3 regions of the Desulfosporosinus sp. FKA genome follow, and region 2 is predicted to be linked to each of the others. Evidence: predicted binding sites of a transcription regulator. Region 2 holds the regulator's gene; each other region holds the start of a gene.
The links. The regulator Rex, encoded in region 2, represses fermentation and respiration genes when NADH is low (regulators of the CRP and FNR family bind a similar motif). The targets are predictions, from matches to a motif close to ATTGTTAANNNNTTAACAAT.
Positions count from the first base shown of each region.

Region 1: the regulator Rex is predicted to act here: its motif matches at 6,126-6,145, upstream of B5771_RS02395 (tRNA-binding protein).
Region 3: the regulator Rex is predicted to act here: its motif matches at 4,886-4,905, upstream of B5771_RS01310 (acyl-CoA dehydrogenase).

Region 1 is NZ_NAHZ01000012.1:38,846-49,033, reverse strand. Features, by position in the region: gene B5771_RS02430 (methyl-accepting chemotaxis protein) at 1-1,065, opposite strand, end outside; gene B5771_RS24510 (methyl-accepting chemotaxis protein) at 1,716-1,997, opposite strand; gene B5771_RS02415 (secondary thiamine-phosphate synthase enzyme YjbQ) at 2,063-2,467, opposite strand; gene B5771_RS02410 (prolyl-tRNA synthetase associated domain-containing protein) at 2,975-3,526, opposite strand; gene B5771_RS02405 (TetR/AcrR family transcriptional regulator) at 3,876-4,454, opposite strand; gene B5771_RS02400 (NAD(P)H-binding protein) at 4,600-5,481, shown strand; gene B5771_RS02395 (tRNA-binding protein) at 5,773-6,102, opposite strand; partial or broken gene B5771_RS02390 (NAD-dependent malic enzyme) at 6,515-6,762, opposite strand; gene B5771_RS02385 (MFS transporter) at 6,848-8,107, opposite strand; gene B5771_RS02380 (response regulator) at 8,332-9,015, opposite strand; gene B5771_RS02375 (sensor histidine kinase) at 9,008-10,188, opposite strand, start outside.
Region 2 is NZ_NAHZ01000031.1:100,074-110,261, reverse strand. Features, by position in the region: gene B5771_RS15610 (AbrB/MazE/SpoVT family DNA-binding domain-containing protein) at 1-182, opposite strand, end outside; gene B5771_RS15605 (GNAT family protein) at 310-867, opposite strand; gene B5771_RS15600 (hypothetical protein) at 1,058-1,621, shown strand; gene cimA (citramalate synthase) at 2,176-3,780, opposite strand; gene B5771_RS15590 (redox-sensing transcriptional repressor Rex) at 4,255-4,887, opposite strand; gene B5771_RS15585 (sporulation protein) at 5,121-5,813, opposite strand; gene B5771_RS15580 (inorganic phosphate transporter) at 6,006-7,013, opposite strand; gene B5771_RS15575 (DUF47 family protein) at 7,006-7,632, opposite strand; gene B5771_RS15570 (folylpolyglutamate synthase/dihydrofolate synthase family protein) at 7,818-9,143, opposite strand; gene B5771_RS15565 (valine--tRNA ligase) at 9,166-10,188, opposite strand, start outside.
Region 3 is NZ_NAHZ01000010.1:56,240-66,427, forward strand. Features, by position in the region: gene B5771_RS01300 (acetyl-CoA C-acyltransferase) at 1-532, opposite strand, end outside; gene B5771_RS01305 (3-hydroxyacyl-CoA dehydrogenase/enoyl-CoA hydratase family protein) at 544-2,931, opposite strand; gene B5771_RS01310 (acyl-CoA dehydrogenase) at 2,964-4,778, opposite strand; gene B5771_RS01315 (sigma 54-interacting transcriptional regulator) at 5,103-6,503, opposite strand; gene B5771_RS01320 (3-hydroxyacyl-CoA dehydrogenase family protein) at 6,694-7,560, opposite strand; gene B5771_RS01325 (enoyl-CoA hydratase-related protein) at 7,596-8,375, opposite strand; gene B5771_RS01330 (alpha/beta hydrolase) at 9,382-9,978, shown strand; gene B5771_RS01335 (hypothetical protein) at 10,054-10,188, opposite strand, start outside.

The sequences.
Region 1 (10,188 bases), on a different contig from region 2:
ATTCTTTACCACGCTGGCTCGTTCTTTAATCGCCATAGCATTTTTTTGACCTTCTTCAGCTTTTGCCTTCACCTGATTGGTGAATTTTAAAACTTCAGAAGTAGAAGCACTTACTTCCTCCGTGTTGGCACCAAGTTCCTCAGCACCTTGAGCGATTTGCTCGGTAGAATGTTGAACTGTCTCAATTGTGGCGGTAATTTCCTCCATGTTCGCAGACAATTCCTCAGAATGTGCATTCATTGTTTGGCAGCTATCACCGATAGCCTCAACCAGTTTTTTCATACTCAAAGTTGCTTTGTTAATTGAAACGCCAAGTTGTCCAATTTCATCATTTCCGTAGATAACTAATTGTTGTGTTAAATCCTCATTACCCAAAGCTTCGGCAAAACTCACAATATTTGAAAGCCGTTTTGACAAATTTAATGATAAAAATAGACCAATTATCACGGCTATAATTATGCTTACCCCTATTACAATTGAAAGCATAGTATAAGAATGTATATAGACATTTTGATTAATAGCTTCCTTATCATGTGCTTTACGTTCATTTAAACTCACTAATTTATTTAAGGCCGATATGGCATTGTCATTTGCAGCAAGTGCCTGTTTCAGACTTTTCCCCGCCTGATCATAACTCCCTTCGTTTAATGATTTAATCATGTTGTCTCTCTGATTTCGATAATTATCTTGATTTGTTCTAAAATCGTTATAACCCTTTTTTTCTTCAGAGGATAAGTTATTCAAATACGTCTTTTCGTAATTTTGCTCGTATACATTATTTTGAGCTTTTTGATTATTAATTTGTTGTATGTAGGTCTCTTGCTTAGATTTATCTTGATTATAATATAAAAGAATCATGGTTGAACGATTTTGAAGAAACGTAGCACGAATATCATTAAGGTCTTTAATCGATAAAAGATTATCAGTGTAAATTGAATTCCCATTTGTGTTTATCGTTTTGATGTCCTTCATTCCAATAAATCCCGCAAATCCGACTAAAAGTGTTAGAACTAAAAATCCACCGAGAAGCTTAATTTTCCATGATAAGTCATTCAGATGACGCACATGTATTCCTTCTTTCTTTGATTGAAACGAATGTATTATTATCGGTTTGCCTTCATCCTAACATGTTATCGCCGTAAATTTTGTCATATTTCGTCGATGTTATGAGATTAAATAATATATTTATTAATTAAAAATAATTTGTATCATACTTAAATTTATAATTGTCTATGCATATTCTCGTAGAATAACAAGAATCACCGTATCTTTTAATTACGGAAGCAAACCTAAGGTTTCTGAGAATTGTATTCCCTACGTGCAAAAAAGTGTGCTCTTACAAAGATGTTGTTGAAATAACGATACTGCATTAGTTTTTGACTCTTGTTCTGATGAATAAGATCTTAATTTTGTCTAAAGCCTTCCGCATGGATTCTTCTGTTGTTGTTCAAAACAAAATTACCATCAAAAAGGACAGCCTAAGCTGCCCCTATTTCCATATATCCTTCATCACTTGTTCGACTTCTGCTCTAAGTCGCTGAGTCTCTAAAATATCCACCTCATATTTACCGTTGACCTGTTTTAATACATCGCCCTCTTTGGCGTTTTGGGAAATATCTAGGGACGTTTAAGGTGGTTTTCTGTGAGAAGTATATAACTGTCCTACCATTTTGAAAAATCTCTCTGTCGATCATAAACTGATTAACAAAATTATGCTAGACATTACCCATCATGACTAACTTCTCAGCCATTTGCGTAATTTGCGATAAAGCATTTGATAGTTCTGTTGCCGCGCTGGCCTGAGATTCTGTAACTTCACTGAGTTGCTTAACTGATTCTATCAAATTATTAACCGATACCCGAACTCTAGTAAGATCTGATTCAATTTCGAGAGTTGAAATTTTCGTAGTTTCAGATAACTTCCTTATCTCATTTGCAACCACTGCAAACCCTCTACCATGTTCTCCAGCACGAGCTGCTTCAATCGACGAGTTGATACCAAGAAGACATCATTAGAGATTTCATAGCCCATTCCGCTAACTGCCATGATATTCCTCCAGAATTAGTCTTGGTGTAGAAACTTAACATAACAACTTCGCTCCCTCGGACCATCAAATTCACAAAAGTAAATCCCCTGCCACCGACCCAGGAGCAATTTTCCGTTATTAATAAGCACAGTTTGGGATGGTCCAACTGTGCTGGCTTTCAAGTGAGCAGCGGAGTTACCTTCAATGTGACAATCTTTCGGGGAATCCCAAGGGTAAATCTCATCAAGTCTCCGGAGAAAATCCTTTTGTACATCCGGATCAGCATTTTCGTTAATCGTTATTCCAGCAGTTGTATGCGGACAATAAACTACAGCAAGACCATCCTGGATATTTTGGGTAGCCACAAAGTTTTGTACTTGAGCCGTTATATCGATCATTTCGTCGTGTTTCTTTGTTTTAATATGTATCTCATGGATCATTTATGTTCTCCTATCTCTTACAGATTCATTTCATCCAACACATCTCTAAGCTTCTTTAATTCCTTTTGGAAAGTGTTACAGCATTACCCATCTTAGAATGATCTGGAGATCATATTTTCTATCACGATCTAAATCTTTCGCCGCATCATGATTATTGTTTACCTATAACCAAGATGCTGGTTTAAAACCAATCCCTCCTGTAAACCATTTGGGAATATATATAACAGCCGTTTTCTATCAAACACTGGGTTAACATCATGGATAATGCCGTGATGTTTCGTCAATCCACTGTACTACTTCCTCATCAGAAAAGGCATGTTCCCAAGCATACAAATCAGACTCCGCATCCACAACTATCCGGTTCAGTTATCCGGTCGGTAAAGGACATCCAGCAGCATTGGCTGTTTGGGATTGAGGTTAGAGAGACCTTGCTGGGGACTTAACATTAATGAGATGTTCAGCACATCAGGATCAGTTGTCATAAATAGACCCTTCAGATAACCTAACTTACAATTCCACCACTATAGGTTGATGTCCAGTATAGGGCAAAAACTTTGTAAGAAGGTCTGATGTCTTGATCTTTAAACTGGAAGTATTAACGCAAGGATGACATCCTACATATTCACTCTGAAGAACATCCTTATCAATTAGTAGTTGTACAGATTGGCTTATGTCATTCACAAGGCCTATAACACTAACTGATCCCGGTTTAATATTCAAATGCTTTTCCATATCTTCAGCCTCGGCAAAAGATAATCTAGATGACTCAATCTGTCTTGATAAATCTTTTGTCCTAAACTTCTTTCGACCTGGCATCATTAGCAGATAAAAGCTTGTTCTTTGTGAGTTGCTAAGGAACAAATTTTTACATATTTCAATTTCCAATAGTTTTTCAACCTGATCACACATCTCAATGGATGGAGTCTCATCATGGTCGAGCCTGAAATATGGAATATCAAGTCTTTCCAATAAATCGTAAACATCCATTTCTTCTTTTGATCGATTTGCTTTGTTCGGTTTCGTCTTATAAATTGTACTATCTATTTCAATGTTTTTCATAGTTTACCTCTTGTCTCCTGTTTGATCATGCCAATCCAACCAACCTTTGAAACTGTCCTTCTTTTGTAACCTTTATCAAGCATCCCCCACCTTCCCAATTCGGTGAGAACCTTTGGATAGGTGAGGACATCCCTCAGCATTGGGGGTTAGGACTCTTTACTGCAATGCAGAGTTGTCCACCAATTGACGAAATTAGCGTCCGTGACGGTTCTTGGCTTCGCCAACCGCTCTCCTCCAACTTATTCCTAATTATACCACTGAACCTCGACAAATTGTGGTTCCATTTAAAAATCCAGAGCAATACGCCCTGGATTACATTCCCCACAAAGCCGTTTCGATTATTTAGTTTTTAACACCGCTCTCGCAAGGAGGGATACTCAAAAATCAATAAAGTGAGTTTTTCATACAGTTGATAGACCACGAGCACCTGCTCTTCAAAGCCTTTCTCTGTACTTTCAATCCATTTTCTGAAAGCCATGTGAAAAATTTCAACCGCAAATCGCGCGGCAAGCTCTGACAGCTCGCTATCAAATTTGACAGACAAAGCGTTTGTGACAGACTCAATTAGCACCTGCCTTTTTAACAACTCTCGTTCCTGTAAATCAGGGTTGCTTTGAATAATTTGATTCCGAGCCAACACCCGCTCCCGCGAGCCATCAAAATAATCAGAAATCGACGCAAAGCCGTCAACCGCAAGCTTCAGCGGCTTTTGCTCGACGTCAAAATTGTCAGTGATAAAAGCCGCGACCCGCTGCCCCATCGTATTACTCGTATCAAAAAGTACGTCCGACTTATCCTTGAACTGCCGAAAAAAGGTTCGCTCCGTCACACCCGCAAGACTCGCAATCTCCTGCACCGTCGTGTTTTCATAGCCTTTTTCCATAAATAATTTCGCGGCCGCCACCTGCAATTTCTCTTTACTTTTCATTTTTTCTCATTCCTATTTTTGAAAATTTTGCAGAACCTCTTTGTCAATTTCTTACATTTTTTCTTGACAACAAAATTCGGCAAGTTTACACTAATCTCGATGTCAGTTTGTGACATTATTTTATCAAAATGAAGGTGGAAACACAATGAAAATCACAGTTCTCGACTCTCTCGGGAATATCAATCGTAACTACCTTCCACGCCTCATCGCTGACGGCCACGACGTCACTGTCATCACAAGCTCGCAAGACCGAGTCGACGCTATCCATGCCCTCGGAGCCAAAGCCGCTGTCGGTTCAAACCGCAACGTCAACTTCCTCACCGAAACATTCAAAGGCAGCGACGTCGTTTATCTCATGATTACAGGCATCAACCCGATGTCAGGAACTGATATGTGGCAGGCCGCCATCGAGCTCTCTGAAAATTACAAGGCCGCTGTGCAAAACTCAAACGTGAGAAACGTCGTCAATCTCAGCTCGATCGGCGCTGACAACCCAAAAGCCGGTATCCTTTACATGTATCATTTTATGGAAGACGTACTCAACTCGCTTGAAGGCGTTAACATTGCTCACATCCGCCCTGTTGGTTTTTACAATAACCTTTTTGCCAATATGCAAAACCTCAAAACCCAACAAGCTATCTTCAGCTCAGCTTCAGCTGACATCACGCGCGGTTGGGCCAGCCCCGTTGATATCGCGAACGTCGCTTTCGCCCTGATTTCCCACACCCCAGCGGGCAAAAGCGCGAAATTCGTCGTGAGCGACTGGGGCACAGGAAACGATTGGCTCAAGGCTCTTGCTGAAAATGATATCGAAGCCAAATACCAACAAATTCCTGTCGAAGCTCTCACTGCGAACATGAAAAAAATTGGTATCCACGAGGACACTGCCAACCGTTTCGCCCAAATGAATCGTGCCCAAGAAAACATCGACGAATTCTATGCTAACCTCCGCGCCACGGATTACCATCTTGGTAAAGTCAAACTCAAAGATTTTGCAAAAGTTTTCGCAGAAGCATATAAAAAATAAGTTTAAACAGTTGGGAGACTGTTTTAATCTGCAATTAGCGCATCCCCCAGACTCCACCTTCCCGGTTCGGTTATCCGCTAGGTAAGGACATCCTGCAGGATTGAAGGAGGTCGCTAGGTTGGTTGACGGGTGGTTGGTGTTTATGGGGATTTGGGGTGAGGGTAGCGCGGTAGAAGTGTGCGTGGGGGAGGATTTGGTGTCGGGCGAGGATGTGGCAAAAAACAAGATGATAAAGTAACTTGAGTTTATTTGTATTCGCAATTCTGAGGTGCATTTTTTTAACATTGTTCATTATCCTAATTTATCACCTTTACGAACTACTTTTTCCGGCTGAATGAGTACAACTCCTTGGTTCGCATAAACTCCTAAAACTAAGACTTCTGACATAAAATCTGCAATTTGTCTTGGAGGGAAGTTAACCACTCCTAAAACTTGTTTCCCAATAAGTTCATCTATCCTATAGCATTCGGTGATTTGAGCGCTTGATTTTTTTGTGCCGATTTCTTCACCGAAGTCTATAAATAATTTGTAAGCAGTTTTTTTTGCCTTTTCAAAGACTTCCGCCTTAATAATTTCTCCAACTCTAATATCTAATTTCATAAAATCGTCAAAAGTAGCCAAGACATGCCTGCCCCCTGATAGTTATTGTTAATATAATACAACTAAAATTACATGCCTCTAAAATAATCTTTAAAAAGTTTTCATTTTAATACAATTGCCCCTCCAATAATACACTCCCATGAAACCCATCCTACGCATCCCTCCAACTTATTCCTAATTATACCACTGTACCTCGACAAATTGTAAAAATCCAGAGCAACACGCCCTGGATTACATTCCCACAAAGCCATTTAGATTATTTGGTTTTTAACCCCGCTCTCGCAGGTAGGGATTTTAAGTCTTCCCCAAGCAATGGAGGCCTGCAAACACAACCACTTAAACCTAATTTTATTTAACTGCAATTTTTCTGAGTTGGATGCTAAGAAAAGTTTATGATTTCTAATAGATTGGAAACATGCACCGCAACTCCACTGTCCTCAATTTCGAAACAAGCAGGTCCTGCAATATCCTCAAGATTAATTCCGCCAAAGGTAGGTTCCAAAAGCTTTACGGTTTCGACCACTTTGTCAACACGATGGCTACTGTATTTCCCCTATTTGTATATACATTAACCAAAGACCGTTCTTGGGCAATTTCTTTACAAGGTTCGGCAACTCCGGGAGAATAGGCAAGACTCAAATCACGGGCATCCTTAACGGTTATTTTGCCTTGTATCGCTATTTTCCCCCGGTTGTCGCTGTGAAGCTTTAAGGCTTCTTCTCTTAGATTATGATTTTAATTTCAACCTACAGAAAGGAGTGCTGAATCAAGCCGCAGAAGCTTGGCTCTCCTCTTGTACTTTTGACCCCGGAAGCATGGTGTAGTAGATAATCGCACCGACAAAAGCCAGGATGCCTGCCAGGATCAAAGCGCTGTTGAAGGAGTGGGTAGCCTGAACGAGTATACCGGTAACTGTTGGGGCTAGGAAACCGCCAACATTTCCGCCAAAGTTTTGGATTGAAGCAACGGAAGCGGCCTGACCTGCGGGAGCAATTTCCGAAGCAGCGGCCCATGCGGCTCCGTTTGAGAACATGACTCCAAATTCAGAAATTGTCAAAAGAGTTAGAGCCATCGAGGCAGAACCTGCGAATACCGCTGGGATAATGGCCATGGCAAGAATGAGACCCAGGCTCATGGCGATCTTTCGGCCGTTCGGTGTCTTGCGCACCCAGACGTCTGAGGTTCTTCCGCCAAGGAAGGCGCTGATCGTACCGGCAATGAACGGTATCATCCCGTAAATACCGGAATGCAGAAGGGTCATATGGCGGGCCTGCACGAGGTAGGTCGGAAGCCAAGTGACAAAAACAAACATGATATAGAGCTGACAAGCATAGCCGAGCATCAGACCCCAGGTCGACACTTTCTTAAACAATTGTATCCAGGGTACGCGGGGCTGTTCCTGCACCGTTGTGATGTCGGCGTCAATTAAAGCATTTTCAGCCTCATTGACTCGCTTGTTGTCTTTTCGGTCACGGTAGAGAACAAGCCAGAAAAAGAGCCAGATAAAACCAAGTGCACCGGTGATGATGAAGGACATTTGCCAGCCAAAAGAGCTCACAATCCATGCAACAAGAGGGAGTGCTATAGCGGAGCCCATGTTAACTCCGGCTGTAAAAAATCCGGTGGCGATCCCTCTCTGCCGCCGAGGTATCCAGTCTGCAGCCGTCTTTGTCGCTGCCGGAAAAGCAGGGGCTTCGCCGACACCCAAGATTAAGCGGAAGATGTAGATCGATCCGAAGGAAGTACCCAAAGCGGTCGCCATGGAGGCGAGAGACCAAATGATGACAGACCAGATATATGTCATCCTGGTTCCAATTTTGTCAATGAAAACACCGATCGGCATTTGCAGGAGCGCATAAGTTATGAGAAAAGCTGATGAAATGGCGCCCATGGCCGCAGGTGTCCAGGATAACTGTTTGGCAATGACCGGAAGTGCAACTGATAAGTTGGTTCGGTCGAGATAATTAATCGTCGTCGCGAAGAATAACAGGGTTATGACTTCCCAACGCACTTTTGTCGGTTTCATTATAGATCCCCTCCCAATTCATTCTCATGTTAGAATTGAACCAACGGCAAACCTGAGTTGCGTAAACTAAAGTTAACCTCCTTTTTAGATAATAAACGCAACTTCATATTAGCCGAAAATGGGGACCATTGACAATATTCTGCAAATTAAGACTTATTTTTGCAGATTAAGAATTTTAAGTTCTTTTTGCTCTTACAAACTTTATCTCCATAAAGGACATTATCTCAGAACTCCTTGAGTTTGAATTTATGCTGAGGACGGCCGACTTTTCCATACTCGATCAAAAGCTCTAATTTTTCTTCGCGTTCCATGACGTCAAGATATTTGCGGACAGAGGCCCGCGCCATTCCTAAATATTCCGCTAACTCATCTGCAGTGAAATACTCTTCGCCGTTGTGGGCAATATGGTCCCAAATTCGCTGGTAAGTATATTTGCTCAAACCCTTTTCCAAGGGCTTGTCCGTTTCAACTTCCGCTCTCCCGGTTAGAACATAACGGTCCAAGGCTTCCTGTTCTATAAAAATACTGTTTTGCAAGCTTTCGGCCCACTCTTTGTATTGCTGCATTGCATCTTTGAAACGTTCAAAGGTGAAAGGCTTGATCAGATAATCGACAGCCCCATAACGAAAGGCTTCCTGCACACTCTCGCTGCGTTTGTCGGCTGTGATCAGAATGACATCGATGTGGATTTCTTGGCTGCGCAGCCACTTCAGAAAGTCAATACCGTTTTCTTTCGGGAGGAATAAATCGAGCAGGATCAAGTTGATCTTTTCCTTTTGAACATACTCACGGGCTTCCGCCAAATTTGCTGCCGCACCCACCAAGTTAAAGCCGGAAACTTTCTTGAGAAATTTTGTGTTCACATGGCTTACCATAGGATCATCTTCTACGATCAAAACATCAAACATTTATGTCCCTCCCCTTGAGGGGCACTGAGATGTGCCATGATGTCCCACGGTCAACCTTAAAGCGAATAGTGCCCCTCGCATCATCAATAATTTTTTTCACGATATACATACCGTAACCACGCTGCCCAGATTTGCTGGACATACCCAAGTTGTATATGTATGGCTGAACGGATTCGGGGATGCCAGAGCCGTTGTCCGCAACCGTAATATTGAGAATATCATCTTCCTCATCAAGCTTTACATAGACTTCTCCGCTACCGTCACTCTCAACAGCATCGAAAGCATTCTCAATCAGATTTCCAAGTACAGAACACAAATCATCGGCAGTTAGCGCTTGAGGAAGTTCGGATAGGCTGCAATTGGGGTCAATCTTCAGCTTTATCCTAGACTCTTCCGCCTTATTGTATTTGGCGAAGAGCAGCGCTGAGACGGAAACATTTTTGATCTTTCTTGTCAGAATACCGCTAACATTGTTTCTCGCCTTGGCCGTGCTGGAAATATAGTCAACGGCTTCATCGTATTCTTCCATCTGGATCAAGGCAGAGATCGTGTGCAGTTTGTTCATAAACTCATGATTTTGTGCCCTCAGTGACCAAGCCATTTTCTTAATGCCTGTAAGCTCTTCAGCCATCTTTTTAACTGTGGTCAGATCACGAAAATTGATCACAGCACCCATGACTCGGTTTTTTTCATCGATGAGGGGACTATATTTGCATACGATCGTAAGTCCTGGTTTGATTCTGATTTCCACATCCTCCAGCAACTGCCCAAGGGATAGAGGACCCTGCTGTACGTCCCTGAAGATGAATTCAAAGACGTTCTTTCCTTTGTCACTTTCATTTAGATCCAAGATGATAGCAGCTTGTTTGTTATACAAAGTGATTTTTCCCTTGTCATCGACGGCGACAATTCCCTCTTTGACATTTCCCAAAACAACCTCCCTCTCCTTGAGGGCTAAAGCAATCTCTTCCGGTTCCATCCCAAAAATTGTATTCTTAATACTGAACGACAGGACAGTAGCGCCAATCCCTCCGAGAAAAAGGCCAAATACGATGAACGGCAAAAAACGCAGCAGCGCTTTGTACACGTCAGTATCGAGTTCCGTCAATAGTATACCCACAGATACGGCTCCGATTTGATGGCCGTTTTTATAAATTGGGGCAAACGCACGCA
Region 2 (10,188 bases):
TATTCGTCAGGAATTCGGGCCAGTAAGTCTTCTAAGTTGAATTTTTTTCTGGTAATTATAATCTTTTCTCCATCAAGTTCAATATCAATTGGAGTCCTGTCATTAATTTTTATTGTACTAGCCATTGAGGCCGGAATCCTTATGCCGATGCTATTTCCCCATTTCCGTGCCATTGCTTCCATAGTATCACCTTTTCCCTTTAAATATGTTTATACAAAGTATAAACAATTTTGCGGGACTTATCAGTGAACCTAGAAAGAAAATACAGAAGTATTCAAAAGCATCAGCCCCAAAGAAGAATAATTGCGACTATTTCCATTCCTCTTTTAGAAGGGCAAATAAGTATTCATCGGTGTATTCGCCTTTATTCCATGCATTTTTAATGAAATGGCCTTCTTTTCTCATTCCAATCTTTTCGAGCAATTTAACGGAACGCTTATTTCTCACATCAGTTATAGCAATGACCCTATGCCTATTCCATGCGTCAAATATAAACCCCAAAAGGCTCCTGACTGCCTCTATTCCGAACCCTTTGTTTTGATATTCTGGGCCTAATGTAAATCCGATTTCTACTTGATTCACGTCCTGCGGTAATGTATGTATGGCTAAATCTCCTACCAGACTTCTTGTATCCTTTAATTCAATTGCAATTTGAAACCAACTATCCGGTATACCAAGTTCAAAATCACTTTGTTCTCTAACGAATTCCACCGCTTGTTCAATTGTGAAATCTACCCATAATTCACTTTGATATAGCGCAACTTTGGGATTAGTCCTATACTGAAAAAAAACCTCAGCATCAGTTTCTTTAAACTTCCTTAATTCTAACCTTTTCGTTTCTATCTTGGAAAACTTTATTTGACTCATATTATTTAAAACACCTCGTATTACATTCCTGTACGACCAATACCCCTAGACAAATGATAAATTAAGGATTAGATAATCGTTTGGAGCCGGGAAATGATTATGGAAATAGCTGTTTGACGAATACTCAATACAAATTTCCAGTATCGTATTTTCCAACTTGGAAACTCTAACTAAAAGGAGTGTGATAAGATTGAAAAAAATAAACGATAGAATTCTTCTTGGAATGTTATCTGGTATCGTTGGTTTAATAGCATTAATGGTAACTGATAATATCTCGTCAAAAGCGAAAATTTCACAACGGTCATTTGCAACGACAGCTGCTGGCGTGTGGGTATCTTCTCGTAGACAAGCAGAAAAATGGCAAGGACAACTTCTCGGAACATTAATGACTATAGGCTTATGTATGGTCGGCGGAATTTCAGCCGTTAAACTGTTAACTACTTATGGTCGAGACAAATTAGTTGCCAAAGGTATTTTTTTAGGAGTTACGTTTGGGTCGGTGATAACAGCTACACTTAGCGGCCTTGCTCATAACAAAGTTAAGCCAAAGGATGCTAATAGTAATCTTTCGTATCTGGTATCTCATGCATTATTTGGTTTAGCAACAGTATTAACAGCGGCTAAAGCGGGCGATGATTCTTTGTTTGACGCTCCCCCTAAAAATAATTACTTACAATCAACAGAACAAACAACTGAGCAAATCATAGGGGCGGGAAATGATACGATTCAACCTGTCCAGCCCATATACCATTAACGAAATGTTAATAGCAAAGCCAAGAGGGTCGCAATTATACGGCGTGAAGCCTTCTGCGGGAGCCGCAGCCAAACTCGGCTTTAAATTCTCTTTCATCAGTGGGGCGGGAAACAGGACGTTTCCCGCCGGCCTTGCGACAGGGATGTCGCATAGGCCGGGCACCCCACCCGCTTGCATCAGAATTTAAAGCCCTAGTTTGGCGCGACGACCGCATGGCTGAACAAGTATAATGCGACCCTCACCTTGAGAAACATGCAAACACAAACTCCAAAGGGACACCCACCAAACGTCCCTCTTCTTAATAAGCCAAGAGGGTCGCAATTATACGGCGTGAAGCCTCTGCGGGAGCCGCAGCCAAACTCGGCTTTAAATTCTCTTTCATCAGTGGGGCGGGAAACAGGACGTTTCCCGCCGGCCATGCGACAGGGATGTCGCTTTGGCCGGGTACCCTGCCCGCTTGCATCAGAATTTAAAGCCCTAGTTTGGCGCGACGACCGCATGGCCGAACAAGTATAATGCGACCCTCGGCAGAATAAAATGACCCCAATAAGCGCCTAAACCCGCCCCCGGCGCGCCCCCTCATCAAACTTCCAAATCGTCCAATTAATCGCATCAAGCAAAGCCTGCGCACTGGCTTTCAGAATATTATTGGAAACCCCAATCGTCCCCCAAACCTCGTGCCCCAAACGCGTATCAATAATAACCCGAACAATAGCCTCAGTCCCTCGCGAACCATCCAAGACCCTAACCTTATAATCCACCAGTTCACTCTCCGCCAAAATCGGAAAGAAACTTGCCAGAGCCTGACGCAGCGCCGAATCCAATGCATTCACAGGACCGTTGCCTTCGGCGGCAATTTGCACGGTCTGTTCCCCGACTTTAACCTTCACAACGGCCACCGAATCAAGCTCACCGCGCAACGGATCACTCCAGACATGATAATCTAAAACTTCAAAGGGAGACGTAAAACGATTTAAGGTGCGGACCAGCAGCAAATCAAGACTGCCCTCAGCGGCCTCGAACTGGAACCCATTGTTCTCCATATCCTTAATTTCGAGCATTGCCTTCTCCACCAAGGGATCTTCTTTAACAATATCCGGATCAAAACGGCGAAGCCGTTCGAAAATATTTGCTTTTCCCGCTTGGTCAGAAATCAATATTCTCCGTTCATTCCCTACCTCGCCCGGGTCCATGTGTTCAAAAGTCCGATGATTCTTGAGAATCGCATCAACATGCATTCCGGCTTTATGAGCAAAGGCACTGCGGCCTACGTAGGGCTGTTTCTCATCAAAGGGCGCATTGGAAAGCTCCGCGGCAAAGCGAGAAAAAGGAGTAATCTTGTGCAGGGCGGAGTCCGAAAGGACGTCATAGTTTCCCTTAACTTGCAATAAAGGAACTAAAGTACTTAAATTGGCATTTCCGCAGCGTTCACCATATCCGTTCCAAGTTCCCTGGACCTGGGTTACTCCTGCCTCTACGGCTACCAGAGAGTTAGCCACTGCCAAGCCGCTGTCATTATGAACATGAATTCCTAACTCTTGAGGAGCAAATTCACGTCTCACCATTTCTACTCCCAAGGCAATGTCCTTCGGCAAAGAACCGCCATTCGTATCACATAAGACAGCTATGGAAGCTCCGGCTTGAAGAGCCATCTCAATACACTTCAGAGCATAGTCCGGGTTTTCCTTAAACCCATCAAAAAAATGTTCAGCATCAAAAAAGACGTCATGGCCTTGTTTGACTAAGAAGGAAACAGATTCACGGATCAGGCGCAGATTTTCCTCCAAGCTCGTCCGCAAAACATCTCGCACATGCAGATCCCATGATTTTCCGAAAATAGTAATCGTTTTAGCTCCGGAAGCCACCAGCTTAAGTAAAATCTCACTGTTTTCCGGCGCTTCATTCACTTTGCAGGTACTTCCAAAGGCAGCTATATGTGTCATAGGAACCTCTTGTTCCTTAATAAGCTGAAAGAAATTATCATCTCTGGGATTAGCTCCCGGCCATCCTGCTTCAACATAGAGACTGCCCATTTCTTCGATCCGCTTGACATAACTCAGCTTGTCTTGTGTCGAAAAATGAATCCCTTCTCCCTGTGCTCCATCTCTTAAAGTTGTATCGTAGATTGTAATTTTTCGTTTAGCTTCGTTTTGATTCATTTTTCCCCTCCGCAATCCAAAAAGTATACCAAATGGTATCAAAAAACCCGCAGCCGTTCCTAAGAACTTCCACGGGGCTTTTGTCCCACACGGTGTAGTTGGGTATTTTCCAACCTGTGTCGCTCGGTCCAGACCATATTCAGCGGAACCCTTAACACACTTCTTGTTGTCTATTATATGACACAAACACCTTAATGTACAACAGTGCATTCTCCATAACAATAATTAATTGCGAAACAACAGCAGAAATTTTATAATCATTGCTCTTAATTATGTATAATTATTTTATTAAAAAAACAAGCATGATTATTTAATTGTTTAGTTTATTATTTTTTTATTTGCATAAACCGTTCTCGTGAATAATCTGCTGAAGCTTAAAAAAGAAAAAGAAACAACAAAGAGAACGGTCTATGCCTATGTAAAAGGTATTTGACCGAACTCATTAGTTAGCAGCTGAGTTGCTGCTGCATGACTCTAAAATCGTTGAGCGCCGACGTTAAAAGTAAGTACTTCGAGATTAACAGCAAGATCGACATTCCTCAGTTCAATCTCAGGCGGAACATTCAAGACGACAGGTGCAAAATTTAAGATTGCTTGCACACCGGCCTTAATGAGTTTATCCGCAATTTCCTGAGCGACAGATGAAGGTACGGCAATAATACCGATCTGAGTTTGATTTTGTCTCGTAACTTCTTCAATGTGGTCAATTGGTAAGATTTCAACGTCACCGATTTTGGTTCCAATCTTATCAGGATCTGAATCAAAAATACTGGTAATGATGAACCCCCGCTCGCGAAAGCCTTTGTATGAACTTAAGGCCAAACCTAAGTGCCCGGCACCGACCAAAGCAACGCTCCAATCAACACTTAACCCAAGAATTCTCAAAATATGCTGACGAAGATCTTTGACGTTATATCCTACACCCCTTGTTCCAAACTCTCCGAAGTACGCTAGGTCTTTCCTGACTTGTGCGGGGCTGACGCCCACTCCTTCCGCGATATCCCCTGATGAGGTAGTAATTATTCCTTTTCTATCGACGTCTGTCAGATGTCGTGAGTAAACTGAAAGTCGAATAATAGTAGCCTCTGGGATTTTAAGCGTTTTCAATAAGTTCCCTCATTTCTCATCTGATATTTAAATCAAATTAACTTAATCGGATAATAATAATAATAAAATTATAGTTATGTTAATTATATCACTATTAACTAAAAACGCAAATAGTTCCATTTTATAATCTTCTGACTATTAATCATCGCCCTTGATACTCTCCCTTTAGCATTTTTTAGCTTATAGTTTATAGTTGGCTTATATTTTATAATTTTGCTTATATCTTATAGTTATTATTTCCCAGAAAATGCATTTATAATCCTCGTGGCAGCAAAATATAGAGACAATCCTAAAAGCTGCTGATCTTGTGGGTCATTCTTCGCCCGAAGCAAATTATAGAGATTATGAAGCTGAACTAATTGTGAAGGGGAATGCTCTCCAGCCAGACTATTCCATATCTGCTGTTCCTGAGCTAAACGTTGAGAACTGATTCCTTCCTGCAAGAGAGCATTAACATTGGCAAGAAGTTCTATCGTTAGACGCGAACCATTCCCCATAACACGAAACGATCGCTCTTGGAGTTCAACTTGTTTAATCACAGCAGGAATACCCTTAGCAGCAAGAGCTTCTTTGACGCCGCTTAACTCCTTTGCCGTGTGGCCTAAACCGATGGCAACAATCCAAGGGTCCCTGCTGATAATGCCGCCATCATTCGCTAACTCCTGCAGCTGCTTAAGGCAGGACTGAGCATTTTCTTCACTCTGAAAAACACCAATTTGACAGGTCCAAAAGGTCGCTTTGGGCAGAACCAAGGTGTCTGCTTGATTTTTCGCTTGACCGTCAGATGTGATTTGAGGAATCCTTACCTTTGCTGAATGATCTACGAGTTCCAAATAGGCTTTTCCAATTCCCCACGTCAGCAACCCCAGGGCCATCATCCCCAAGAGCACCAACGTGAGAATACGCAGCCGCTGAAATTGATTCATCCTTCTACTCCTCCCGTAAGGTCCGGACAACCCTTCTACCGGAAGATATGTAGGAAAACTGAAAAATAGACTCCTAAATTCAAAAAGAGGCTGCCGCAAACGCTTAACAGTTTACGGCAGCCCCTTCAGCTTCTTTATCCCCATCTAAAACCCTCACTTCTCCAAGCGGGGGCTATTCCTTTAATTTCACTCCTACATAATTCTCGAAACAACGAGATAATATAGGGCAGCTATCAATGAAGTTGTGGGAATTGTCACAATCCAAGCAATCAGCATTTGTTGAGCAACGCCCCAACGCACAGCCGAAACCCTTTTAGCACTGCCGACTCCCATAATAGAACCGGAGACAACATGGGTCGTCGAAACCGGAAGGTGAAGACTTGGAAATACAGTCGCTGTCCAGATGACAATTGATGAGCTCAGATCAGCAGCAAAGCCGTTAATGGGTTCCAGTTTAAAAATTTTCCCGCCCATAGTATGAATAATTTTCCAGCCACCGGCAGCCGTCCCCAGAGACATGGCCAGAGCACAGGCCAGTTTAACCCAAAGAGGAGGTGCCAGAACCGTCTGAGCCTGAATTCCGGTGGCAATGAGCGTCATAGTAATAATCCCCATGGACTTTTGGGCATCATTGGAGCCATGATTAAAGGCCAACAAGCCTGCGGAAAGGACCTGCATTTTCTTGAACCCGTGATTGACACGTGACGGTGATAATTTACCAAAGGCCATATTTAAGATTTTCATAATGATAAATCCTAAAATCATACCAATAATCGGTGAAAAGACCAAGGCTGCCAGGATCTTGCCTAAGCCATCCCAGTGTAGAACGGCAAAGCCGGCTTTGGCGGCAGCAGCACCGGCAACACCTCCGACAATAGCGTGGGAAGAGCTGCTGGGAATTCCTAAATACCACGTTACAAGATTCCAGGTAATAGCGCTGAGCAAGGCAGCAATAATGACCTCTTGGGTCGTTAACTTGGGCGAAACAATATCCTTGGCAATCGTTTGGGCCACTCCCGTGCTGACCAATGCTCCCAGCAGATTAAATGCGGCCGCTAAAACAACCGCATGTTTCGGACTCAAAGCCCGAGTCGATACGCTGGTGGCAATAGCATTTGCTGTATCATGGAATCCATTAATGTAGTCAAAGCATAAGGCTAAAAAGACAACTACTACTAATAATACGCCAATATTAGTCATATTTGAGAACCACACTTTTAAGGAGATCGGCAATAGATTCACAATGATCTAACGTCGTTTCAATATGCTCAAGAATCTCTTTCCACTTAATAATTTCAATGGGATCCTTCTCAAATTCAAAAAGTCGAGCTACTTCCTGGCGATAAAGTTTATCTCCCGCGCTTTCTAGATGATAAATCTCCTCGGCTGCAGCTAGAATAATGGTCTTTTTGAAATGAATATTACCTAAACAAGAGAAAGCCGATTGGATTTGCTGTGTTGCCAGTTCTACTAAATGAACAAGTTCTTGGGCGCCAAGGGACGGTTTTCCGGTTCGGTAGAGAAGCATGCGTTCCACAGTACCTTCAGCGAAATCAACGATATCATCCAGTACTTGAGCGAGTTTATAGATGTCTTCTCGATCCAAAGGTGTGATAAACGTAGAATTAAGACGTTCCATGATTTGATTGGTTATATTGTCCGCTTCATGTTCAAACCGATGCATTTGAGCTGCATCTTCCGAGGATACAGAGTCTTGCTGCATAATATCCTGGAGTCTCTTTAAGGTCTTGGAAACGACTTGGGTACTTTGGGTGAAAAGCAGATAGAATTTATCTTCTTTAGGTGACAAACCGAACATGCGAAATAACCCCCAACGTATTTTTTTCAGCTCCCTAGAAAACGCAAACCTATTTCATGTCATTCCAGGGAGTATTGTATCAAATCTCAGGGGGTTTGTGTAAAAAAAATGTTAAGTTTTTCGAAACAGTTTTAAAAAAAGTGACTTTTATCAGGACTATTAGCTTTTGTTATGTTAAGAGAAGGTTATCGTTTCTTTAACTCCTCAATTAAAGCTTGACGGGCATCGGCAAGCATATAAAGGGAACCTGTAACACAAAGCATGTCCTTTTCACCCACACGGCTGAGGGCATAAATAACCGCCTCTTTGGGATCTTCGATACATTGAACAGGACAGCCGTGCTTTTCAGCCAGTCTCCCCAGGGACGTCCAATCTCCGGCCCGCGGAGAATTGGGGCGGGTGACGATAACCTCCTCGGCCATAGGCACCAGCATATCCACGACCTTTTCCCGCTCCTTATCAGCCAGCATGCCGAAACATAGGATGAGGCGTTCCCGGGAATAAAGCGGCAGGGCTTCCGCCAAAGCTTGAGCCCCATCAACATTATGAGCCCCATCCAAAAGGATTTTTGGTTGAAGAGAAAGCAATTCCAGACGTCCGGGCCATTCGACATTGCGCAAGCCCGCATAGACAGCCTCTCGCGGGATTGTTACTCCGTAGTTGCTTTGCAAAAGTTCACAGACAGTTACAGCTGTTGCGGCATTGCGCAGCTGATGAAGGCCTATGAGGTGCAGGCGTAATTTATAATACGTCGAGTGCAGGCCCACCAGGTCAAATTCCTGTTCCAGCTCACCGCTCCAAATGCTCTCCCAATTGACATCCTCGCCGACAAGGTATATGGGAACGCTATTGGCCTGCGCCGTGTCACGCAGGACTTGAATAACCTCAGAGTTTTGAGCAGCCGTTACCACCAAAGACTCCGGTTTAATAATCCCAGCCTTTACTTTGGCAATAGATACCAGGTCTGGGCCCAGATAATCCATATGATCCATAGCTACATTGGTAATCACAGAAATCAAGGGGGTTACGACATTGGTCGAATCAATCGCCCCTCCTAAACCAACTTCTATGAGAGCATAATCAATTTCTTCTTGAGCAAAGTAGCGAAGTGCCAGAGCAGTGCTCACCTCAAATTCAGTGGGATGCTCAAATCCTTCTGCTACCATCGCCTCCAGATGGGGGCGAAGGTCAGCAATGATCCGGATCATCGTTTCTTTGGGAATCATTTGCCCGTTGATGGTCATACGCTCACGATAATCGTGAAGATGAGGCGACGTAAAGACACCAACCTTATAGCCTGCTTCCCGTAAGATCCGGGCAATCATCACCGTCGTTGAGCCTTTGCCATTGGTCCCCCCCACATGGACGACACGCAGTTTCTTTTCCGGGTTGCCTAACCGTTTCAGAAGTTCCCGGATTCTGTCTAAACCAAAGTTCATCCCAAATGTTGTCAGGTTGACAAGGTAATCAAGACTCGCTTGATACGTTTGCTCAAGTTCCATTGATTTCATCTCGTTTTCCCCCTGTAACTTATTAACTCTGCTGCAGTTCCTTTAGACGTTCTTCTAAAGCAATTTTGCGGGCAGCTAAACCTTCTGCTCTTTCCCGTTCTTTGGCCACAACAGCTGCCGGCGCTTTGCCGACAAAGCCTGGGTTATTGAGCTTCACTTCCAGTACGTTCTGTTCTGAAACCACGAGAGCGATCTCCTTCTCTAAACGAGCCACTTCCTTATCCAGATCCATGAGTCCTTTGAGCGGGAGATAAATTTCCACACCCTCTAAGACAGCACTGGCCGCTTGGGAAGGTTTTTCGGCCGCAGCTTCGAGCAGTTCCACACTTGCTCCTCCGGCAAGCTTGAGGATATCTGCTTTTCCTCGTTCCAAAACCTGACGCTGACTGGAATCAGCGGCCAGAATCAGAATCTCCACCTTCTGTCCGGGTGAGACTTTCATTTCAGCTCGAATATTGCGGATGGCTTTAATAGCATCCATCAAAAGCGTCATGTTTCTCACGGCATCTTCTTCATGATAAGCCGGTGCCTCGGGCCAGGACTGCATCATAATGCTGACCCCCTCAACGGGAAGGTTCTGCCAAATTTCCTCGGTCAAGAAAGGCATAAAGGGATGCAATAAACGCAATGTCCCTTCAAGGACTTCCAGGAGAATAGATTGGGCGGTATGACGGGCAAGCACATCTTCTTTGTTATAAAGGCGGGGCTTGCTGAGTTCAATATACCAATCGCAGAATTCATTCCAAATAAATTCGTACAGAATTCGGCCGGCTTCACCGAGATCGAAGGATTCCAAGGCTTCAGTCGTTTTCTCAACCAGGGAGGCGTAACGGGTCAAGATCCAGCGGTCTGCCAGGGTAAGCTCTCCCCTTGGCCCAGCCTCGTAGTCTTCCAAGTTCATGAGCACAAAGCGGGAAGCATTCCAGATCTTATTACAGAAATTCCGGGTTGCCTCCAATCGTTCCGGATGAAAGCGCAGATCATTGCCCGGAGTATTGCCGGTAATCAGCATAAAGCGCAGAGTATCGGCTCCATACTGTTCAAT
Region 3 (10,188 bases), on a different contig from region 2:
AAGCCTTTTGATGGCTTCGTGCCGCGAAAACATCCTGCTGCTCGCGGGTGACGTCATATTTTTTAGCCACATTCTCAGCGGTAATCCCCATGGAGAGATATACTTCCGGGGCATTAACGAGCATAAACGGATTTGGAGCCGGTTTACTCCCGCCCATGGGAACCAAAGACATACTCTCTGCTCCGCCTGCAAGCATCACATCTGCTTCACCCAAACGAATCCTGTCTGCCGCCATGGAAATCGCCTGAAGCCCTGATGAACAAAAACGATTGATGGTCACACCCGGAACCTCAATGGGAAGACCTGCACGCCGGATCATAATTCTGGCCATGTTCATCCCCTGCTCACCTTCTGGGAAAGAGCAGCCCAGGACAAGATCGTCGATCTCCTCCCTATTAAGGTCAGGAATAGTCTGAAGAACATCTTGTATTACATAAGCTCCTAAATCATCCGGTCGAACCTGTGCTAAGGCACCCCTGGCCGATTTTCCAACCGCAGTGCGTTTCGCTTGTATGATGTACGCTTCTTGCATTGTTTTCCCCCCTAATTCCGTAATGGCTTGCCTTTAGTGAGCATATGGCGGATGCGATCTAAAGTCTTCGCTTCCCCAAGCAAACTTAAAAAGGCTTCACGTTCCAGATCTAAAAGATATTGCTCATCAACGAGCATACCTGCCGGACGGTCTCCTCCGGTGATAGCATAAGCCAATTTGTTGCCTAGATGCCGGTCATATTCGGAGATATAACGCCCTTCAAGCATTCCATACATTGCCAGTTCCAAAGTGCCGCGAACACCGGCCCCCGCAATTTTCACCTTCGTCGGCAAATTAGGTCTGAAGTTGAGTGCCAGGTCAATGACCCGTGCTTTAGCATCCATAAGGATATGTTCCGGGTTCATGCTGTAACGATCGTGGTCACGCAAAAAACCGAGTTGCCGAGCCTTTTCCGCACTTGTCGAGACCTGAGCCATAGCTATCACTTCAAAACGTTTGGCAAAGAAATAGTCTGGAATAGTTTGAACTCCCGGCAAAACTCCTTCCATCGCCCGGACAGCCATTTCCTTGGTTCCGCCTCCGGCAGGAATTAAACCGACCCCAACTTCGACAAGACCTATATAGGTTTCCGAAGAAGCCTGAAGAGCATGAGAGTGCAGACATATCTCTGCTCCGCCGCCAAGAGTCATACCGAAGGGAGCTGCTACAACAGGTTTTTTCGCATATTTCAACGCCATTGTCGCATTTTGTAATTGACGAATGCCCTGATCCAGATCCGACCAGCTGCCTTTCTCTGCTTCGCGAAGAATATCCATAAGATTAGCACCCACGCAGAAATTTTTACCTTGGTTGCCAATAACCATTCCTGCGTAATTTTTCTCAACCTCTTCCAATGACTTATAAATCATCTCCACAACATCTGTGGTGATAGAATTATTCGGAGAATGAAATTCCAAGCAAGCAACCCCATCGTTCAAATCTATTAAGCTTGCACCGGCATTGCCCATAATAACTTTGCCTGTCTTGTAAGCTTGCTTCAGAGAGAAGGAATAACTGCTGACTACTTTTTGACGGTAGACACCGTTGTCATAATAGGTGGTCTCTCCAGCTTCCGTTTTACTATAAAAGCTCTCATATCCTTTCGAGAGCAATTCTTCCACTATTGCAGGCAATTTACCGCCTTCAGCAACAATGCGGTCTGCCGTAGCTTTAACACCGAGAGCATCCCAAAGTTCAAATGGTCCCATTTCCCAGTTATAGCCCCAGCGCATGCCCTCGTCGATACCGGTGATATCCTCAGCAATGTCTTTAACTAAATTAGCGGCATAGAGAAGCGTTGGTTTTAAAACATTCCAAGCAAACTCGGAGCCGACGTCATCTCCGCTGACTAATGTACGAAGCTTCTCGCGCAGGTTTCTTGCCGCTTTTGCTTTGTCCAAACAAGGAAACGATACTTTTTTGGGTGGACCATAAGTCATGGTTTTGATATCTAGAACTTCTATAACATTACCTTGAGGGCCTCTGGATTTTTTATAAAAGCCTTGCTTCGTTTTATCGCCTAACCAGCCGTTTTTCTGCATCGTGAAGATAAACTCAGGTAAAACAAAGTCATCCTTCTCCTCCGGAACACCATTGGCAACATTATTGTTGGAATGAATAAAGATATCGAGGCCGACGAGATCTATTAAACGAAAGGAAGCGCTCTTGGGACGTCCCATAACGGGTCCTGTTAAAGCATCCACTTCTTCAACAGTTAGTCCTAAACGAAGCATCTCTTTCAGCAACACAGGTGAGCCGATAGCTCCAATGCGATTAGCTATGAAATTAGGCGTGTCTTTGCACATAACCACACCTTTACCTAAAACACGCTCGCCAAACTCTTTCAGATAAGCAATCACAAGTGGTTCGGTATTGGGTCCTGGAATAATCTCCAAAAGTTTCATATACCGCGGCGGGTTAAAGAAATGGGTGCCGCAGAAATATCGTGTAAAGCTTTCCGGAAGCCCTTCCACCATGTCTTTAAGTGAGATCCCTGAGGTGTTTGACGTAACAATCGTCCCTGGACGAGCAACAGCAGCTATCTTCTTAAAGAGATCCTTCTTAACATCGAGCCGTTCTACGACAACCTCAATGACCCAATCAACCTCGCTTAAACGTCCTAAATCATCGCTTATGTTGCCAACCTCAATTCGTTCTGCAAACTCCGGAACCAGGAGCGGGGCAGGATTCATCTTCAGCAGTTTGGCTTTATTTTGTTCTGCGATACTATTTCTAACCTTTTTGTCCTCAAGAGTTAATCCAGCCGCTTCTTCTTTGGCCGAAAGCTTTGACGGGACAATATCCAACAACAGACTTGGTATCCCGGCATTGGCTAAATGGGCGGCGATAGTGCTTCCCATCACGCCTGACCCGATTACCGCAACTTTATAAATCTGCATTTATATCCTCCTCTCGTTTCTGTTAACTAACTTTAAAAGGCTGCTTCTGGGATATCCATAGCCGAAGTATCAGCTTCCTTAATAATTCGTACTGTCGCCGCCACGTCGGGCACGATATTAAGAACGTAAAATTTCGCCGCCTGAATTTTTCCCTTATAGAAGTCCTGATCAGCAGTTTTTTGAGCAAGCTTTTCTTGAGCAACTAATGCCTGCTGCATTAGCAGGCAGCCTCCGTATACTTCAGCCGTAATGCGCAAAATTCTCGTGCTATAGAGAGGAACCAGCCTGATGTCTTCCTTGAAATAACCCAGCATGGTGCCCACAAGATCTTGATAAGACATTAACGCTTTTCCTAAAACTGCAAATTCGTGGGCAAAGGTACTATGATTTTGGTTGGTCTGGACAAATGCCGCCAACTCCATCATCCACTCTTTAAAAATATTGCCATTGTCTAGTCTCCATTTGCGTCCTACAAGATCCATGGATTGGATAAAATTAGTACCTTCCCAAATCGAATAAATCTTTACGTCTCTGGCTTGACGCGCAATAGGATACTCTTCGGTATAGCCATAGCCGCCTAAGACTTGAATGGCTTCGGTAATCATCAGCCACCCTTGATCTGAACAGTATGCCTTAACCAAAGGCGTAATAACTTCAATTGAACGTTTAGCTTTACGGATATCCTCAGGATCATCCCCATGTTGGATTAAATCCAGATAATAATAGCCCTTAAAGATCATGGCCCGCATAGCTTCCAAGGTCGCCTTCTGAGTTAATAACATACGCCGAATATCTTCGTGTTGAATGATGGGTACGCGATCACCTTTGGGATTGGTAATGGGACGCCCCTGAATGCGCTCTCTGGCATAATTAACGGCATTGTTATAGGCTACTGTCGCCACAGCCAGAGCACTATGCCCGGTATCCATCCGGGATCCATTGATCATCATGAACATTTGCGCCATACCTTGGCCCACCCCTTTTTCATCAGGAGCACTGCCCAACAGAATACCTCGGCAATTACCTTCTTCGCCAAAACTGAGTACTGCTGTCGCCGAACCTTTAAGACCCATTTTATGTTCAATCCCCACGGTAGCGACGTCATTGGGGTCACCTAAACTTCCGTCTTCATTGACCCAAATTTTAGGAACGATAAATAAGGACAAACCTTTGGTACCGGGAGCAGCTCCATCAACACGGGCCAGTACCAGATGAATTATGTTTTCCGTTAGATCATGATCTCCTCCGGTAATAAAACATTTAGTGCCCTTAATTTTATAAACTAGAGGATCATCAGTGGGATACGCTTTGGATGTCATATCCCCCACGTCAGAACCGCCTCCGGGTTCAGTCAAGCACATTGTACCTTCCCAGATTCCCGCAAACATTTTTGGTGTATAAAGAGCGATTTGTTCCTTAGACCCAAAAGTCTTGATTACAGCCGCAATACCGCCGCTTAAGCCAATATAGGGGGACATGGACGGATTAGCCCCGATAATATATTCACGAACAGATTGATTAAGGATTTCCGGAAGAGCTCCCTCACCATCCACATCATTGTTGCTGGCACCCCATCCGTTGTCATGGAGGAATCTGAAGGCCTTGTGAAACGAGGGTGGAACAGTCACTTTCCCATCGTTAAATCTTGCCCCAATCGTATCACCATCATCATTTGTGGGAGCTACCACGTCTTTACACACTTTCAGGGATTGATCGAGGATTCCATCGACATCCTCAATGGAAAGATAATCTCGATAGCGTTTTAAGCCTAGAATCTTTTTTCCGTCCAACCACTCTTTGATAATAAATTTATGATCCTTATTGCTGTAAATAAAATTACTCGCCAAGATAACTCACCCTTTCCACAAAATAGTAGTACCATCAATGACTTCTGATATTGATTATTTTTTTGACCAAAGCTGGGTTTACACTTCCTTTTCTAAAAAAATTAAATATTCTTAATAGTTTAACTAGCAATATCCATGCCAAGTGACCTGAACCACTCCCACTTATAGAAGCGGGAGGCTTAAAAACCAGATAAAAAAGGCCTTCTAAAGAGCGCATGATCTTAGAAGACTCAGCAAAACGTGTATGAATTTGAAACAAAAAATAGTTCCTTTCCAAACCTATAGTGCGTAAAACGTACAATACATTTTTAATAGTCATCCCGCTCAGTTAATCCCATAACGATGTAATTTATCGTAAAATACTCGCCGAGAAAATCCTAATTCTTTCATTGCTTTCGTTCGATTATTCTTATTGGCTGCTAAGGCCGAAAGAATTAGTTCTTTTTCCAAGGCCGCCACAATTTCCTTCACTGTTTGGGACTTATTCTTGGCGCTTAACTGGTCATCATTAAGGTGGAGAATTTGTTTCGGCAAATGATACATTTCTATAGTTGTACCGCTGCAAACAATACTTGCGTGTTCGAGTACATTTTGCATTTCACGAATGTTGCCCGGCCAGTCATATTCCTGAAAAAACCTCAGAACTTGAGAAGAAAGCGTTAATTCACGGCCTACTTCACAAGCATACCGATTCAGAAAGGTTTTAGCTAAAGCTACAATGTCATCCTTTCGTTCTCTTAGCGGAACAAGATTAAGAGGAACAATATTTAAACGATAATACAAATCCCGCCGGAAAGTGCCTTCTTGAATCATGCTTTCCAAATCCCGATTTGTCGCGGCAATCACCCGGATATCAACTTTAATCGTTTTAGTTCCGCCTATCCGCTCGAACTCTTTTTCCTGCAGGACACGCAATAATTTAGCCTGCATGGTAATACTCATATCACCGATTTCATCCAAGAATATAGTACCGCTATGAGCCAACTCGAACTTACCGAGCTTTCCTCCCTTTTTTGCGCCCGTAAAAGCGCCATCTTCATATCCAAAGAGTTCACTTTCAATCAAATTGTCCGGTATCGCAGCACAATTAACTTTAATTAACGGCTTATCTTTTCTTCGGCTGCTGTTATGTACCGCCTTGGCTAAGACCTCTTTACCGACACCACTTTCTCCTCGAATTAGTACGGTACTGTCTGTTTTGGCAACCTTGGCTGCTAAGACTAAGGTTTCTTTTAAAGAGCTGTTCTGTCCTACATATTCTTTGAAGGATAGAGGCAATTGCTCCCATTGTTCTAATTGCTCTTTTAAATAATCGGCCAGACCTCTTGTCTGCTCCAACTCGCGGCTCAATTCTATGACTTCGGAAATGTTTTTAAAGATCGAAACACAGCCCATGATTCTCTGGCCATCGTTTAAAAGGAAGGAACTTCCTATAACATCAATTCCGAGCGAGTCCAAATAGTCCCTCCCCATATGACAGGACTTTCCGCTGCGCATTAACGTTATCGCTTCGGCCTTAGGTTCGATCTGATCCAACCTGCGTCCTAACACTTTTTCTACAGGCACCCCCAGTATCTTCGCATAAGCTTCGTTCGCATAGACTATGGTCGTATCCGTATCAATAACAAGTACTACATCATGAATGTTGTCCATAATCCGGAATAAAAGTTCTCGATTCCACTGCGGAAAATTACTGCTTGTGACAGCCTGGACTCCGGTACTCATGTTTATCCCCCACTTGTTATCCATCGTTTAGCATTATTATATAGAATCAAAACAAATGAAGTAAAGCAATAATTTTAAATAGTCAAAATATTTAGTTCGGAACAAAAGGGGAGCTTTTGCTCAAGCTCCCTAAATCATTGTCATTATTTTCAATATGATTTCACCGATAAGAAGGCCAGCGCTTACTTTTTCAGGAATACTCATAAAACCCTTTACCTGTTTTGCGGCCCCATTCTTTCTTGATATACTTTTCTACAATGATAGGGGAAGGACGATCGGCCGGATCACCAGTTGCTTGAAAACGCTCCATACTAATATAATAGCTCAAATCAATTCCAGTTAGATCCATTAAACGGAAAGGCCCCAGAGGATGACCCAAGGCATTCGTCACTGCAAGGTCAATCTCTTGGGGAGTGGCGATTCCCATGTCAGCGAGGAATATCGCCTCTTGCGCCAAAGCCGATAATATCCGATTGACCAGAAAACCATAAATTTCTTTCTTAAGCCAAACACCAATCTTGCCTAGTTTAGCAGTTAAGTCCATGGTGATTTGAGCAGTTTCGGCAGAAGTATGAGGTCCTTGAACAACCTCCACGAGTTTCATAACTAAAGCCGGATTGAAGAAATGCATGTTGCAAACTTTATCGGGACGCTCCGTGGCATCAGCAATCTTTGAACTGACAATATAGGAACTATTCGTGGCAAGAATCGCCTGCGGCGGAGCAATTCGATCTAAATCAGCAAAGAGTTTCCGCTTGATATCCATTTTTTCCACAGCTGCCTCAATAACATAATCAGCCTTTCCGGCAGCTTCTTCTAAACTCGCAGTAAACTTCAGCTTCACCAAAACACTGTCTGCCTGCTCCTGCGTTAATTTCCCTTTACTCACCCGTTCTGGCAAATAGGATTTGGCAAAGGCCTCTGCTTTGTCCAACATATCTTGACTTATATCCGTGCAGGCAACGTTATAACCGGCTAAAGCACAGCACAGGGCAATCTGATGGCCCATGTTGCCCGCTCCAACTACACAGATTGTTTTAATGTCTTCTAATTTCAATTGGATCATCTCCTCATCAAAACTGGATAAACTTATTATTTCCCTTGAAAGTTTGGTTTTCGTTTTTCGACAAAAGCCTTCATGCCCTCTTTTTGGTCCTCAGTAGCAAACAATAAACTAAAGCATTTATGTTCATACTCTAAACCCATTTCTAAGTCCATGCGCTGTCCTTCATTAATACACGCTTTCGCCAGACTTAAGGCCACAGCTCCTCTGGAAACAAATTTCTTAGCCATTTTCTTGGCTTCTGCCAAGACCTGATCTGCGGGGACCACTTTATTCACAAGGCCAACCCTTAAAGCCTCCTCCGCGTTAATTAGATCCCCGGTAAAGATTAATTCTTTCGCCTTACCGGCTCCGATTAAGCGCGGGAGACGCTGAGTCCCTCCTCCGCCGGGTAAAATCCCCAACTTAATCTCCGGCAGACCAAATTGAGCGTTATCAGCGGCAACACGAACATCAGCTGCCAAGGTCAATTCACACCCGCCGCCAAGAGCATAACCATTAATAGCTGCAATGACCGGCTTAGGCATGTTCTCCAGCCGCTCAAAGGCTATCTTTGATGGCCTGAGACCTATAGCAACATCAACAGCACCAAGTAAGGCCATCTGCTTAATATCTGCCCCGGCCGCAAATACTTTGTCACCGCCGGTAATGATGACTGCTCGAACTGAATCATCAACAGCCAAATTTTCGGCTGCCTCAGCCAACTCAGTAAAAACCTGACTGTTTAAAGCATTCAGCACATCCCGGCGATTTAAAGTGATGGTTGCAATTCCTTCTTCGATTTCCACGAGAATTGTTTCGAACGCCAATTCCACTACCTCCTAAATTGTTTTAGCTCTCTTTACTATCTAAAAAATCTGTTCAGTCATTTCCATTACAAAAACCATGCCAACTCACAATTAATCGTTAAAAATACTTTCTTGAAACCTAATAATCTACTAAATTTAGCAAACCGCTTAGTCTGATATAACGGTTTCTTAGTCATTGGTTTTGAGCTTTGATCCATTGGTTTAAGAATCTCTGTATGTAAATAAAACTAAATGCGGCTTAAATATTTAATTTAAGTTTCAAAAGTAAACTATTCCTGTCTGACCTGTTTAGTTAGAATAGCTATTTTCACATCGTGATATACTGCTCAAATGTGAGCATGACTATATAAATCAAAAACCTCTCTAGCTCGGCTGTGAGAATAGAGAGGTTTTGAACTTGTATATAATTGATACTAAATTATCAAGATAGACATGTATTCTCTGAATCTAAGCAATTTTAAATGTGATTTTTGGCCAAAAGGTACGCTGAAATCTATCTAATCGTTTCTTGTCATATAATCGATAAATAATACAATGCCAGCAACTATTAACATAAATGTTAATTCCCAGATCATTGGGATAAAGAGAACCTGACTTATACTGTATTCTATGATTCGTATTGCACTTTTGCGATGGCCTAAACCCTTAGCTTAATCCAAGAAAAATATAATCGCCTAACCGGCGATTTGAAGTATGTTTAATCCATAAAACATAAATATTAAGACTATTACTATAGGCTCTTTTATCCAGTTTTTAAGACCCCCGCTTCTGTAAGTGGGTGGGTCCCTCGTTAACTTCAGGTGGGGTAGAGTCCTCCTTCGCCACTAAGTATTCCCATTGGGAAAGGCGGCTCGGCAATAATGTCCACTGGACATTATTGTATCTGAAGCCCCGATGTTCAGCTTTAGCGTAAGCGAGTTCACTTACTTAGAGGAGATTTTGTTAAATTGTAGAACTACTTCAGGACCAAATTTAAGCATTATAATTTAGAAAAGAGGTTATTCTCATGACTATTCCTGTCGACAAGTTTGTCAATTTCCAAGGCAGCATGATTCATTATCTAATTTGCGGTGCTGAAAATCCCGGCGGCTGGGTTGTCTTGCTCCATGGCAAGCGGTTTTCCGCCAAAGACTGGCAGGAATCCGGTCTACTTGATCAACTTGAAAAAGAAAATTATAAGATCCTCGCCTTGGATCTTCCAGGTTATGGATTGTCAGAGAAACTTCCGACGGAAAAGAACTTTGAGGATTTTATTTTCGAGTTTTCAAAGCAGCTTACCCTGCCGGCCTTTCATCTGATTGGCCCCTCCTTCAGCGGGGAAATTTCTTTAAAGTTTGCTATTAAGTACCCAGAGCTGCTTTTATCCTTGACCTTAATTGATAGTATTAACGTGGACCAATATGAAAAACAATTAAATGAAATAGCAGCCAAGACCCTTATTGTTTGGGGAAAAGAAGATCAAATTGCGCCTTATAACTATGCCTTACTTCTCAAAGACAAGATTCCTAACAGTCAATTATTAACCTTTGATCATCTCGGTCATACTTGTTATTTCGACGATATGGCAACATTCTCTCAAAATATTTTGCTATTTCTGCGTTAAGGCCTTTAACGTTAAAACCTCTCCGCTGCCAAAAGAGCTGAGAGGTTTTTAATTGTATATAATTTATACAAACTTCTATTGGTGTGAGACTGATACCGTCAACACGGCCACCGTTTTACCTCCGGCTTGAAAAGGAATATAAACTTTAAGATAACCGCTGCTCAGGGAACTTGTTGCCTTACCGCTTTTCAGAACCTCCCCAACCTTTTC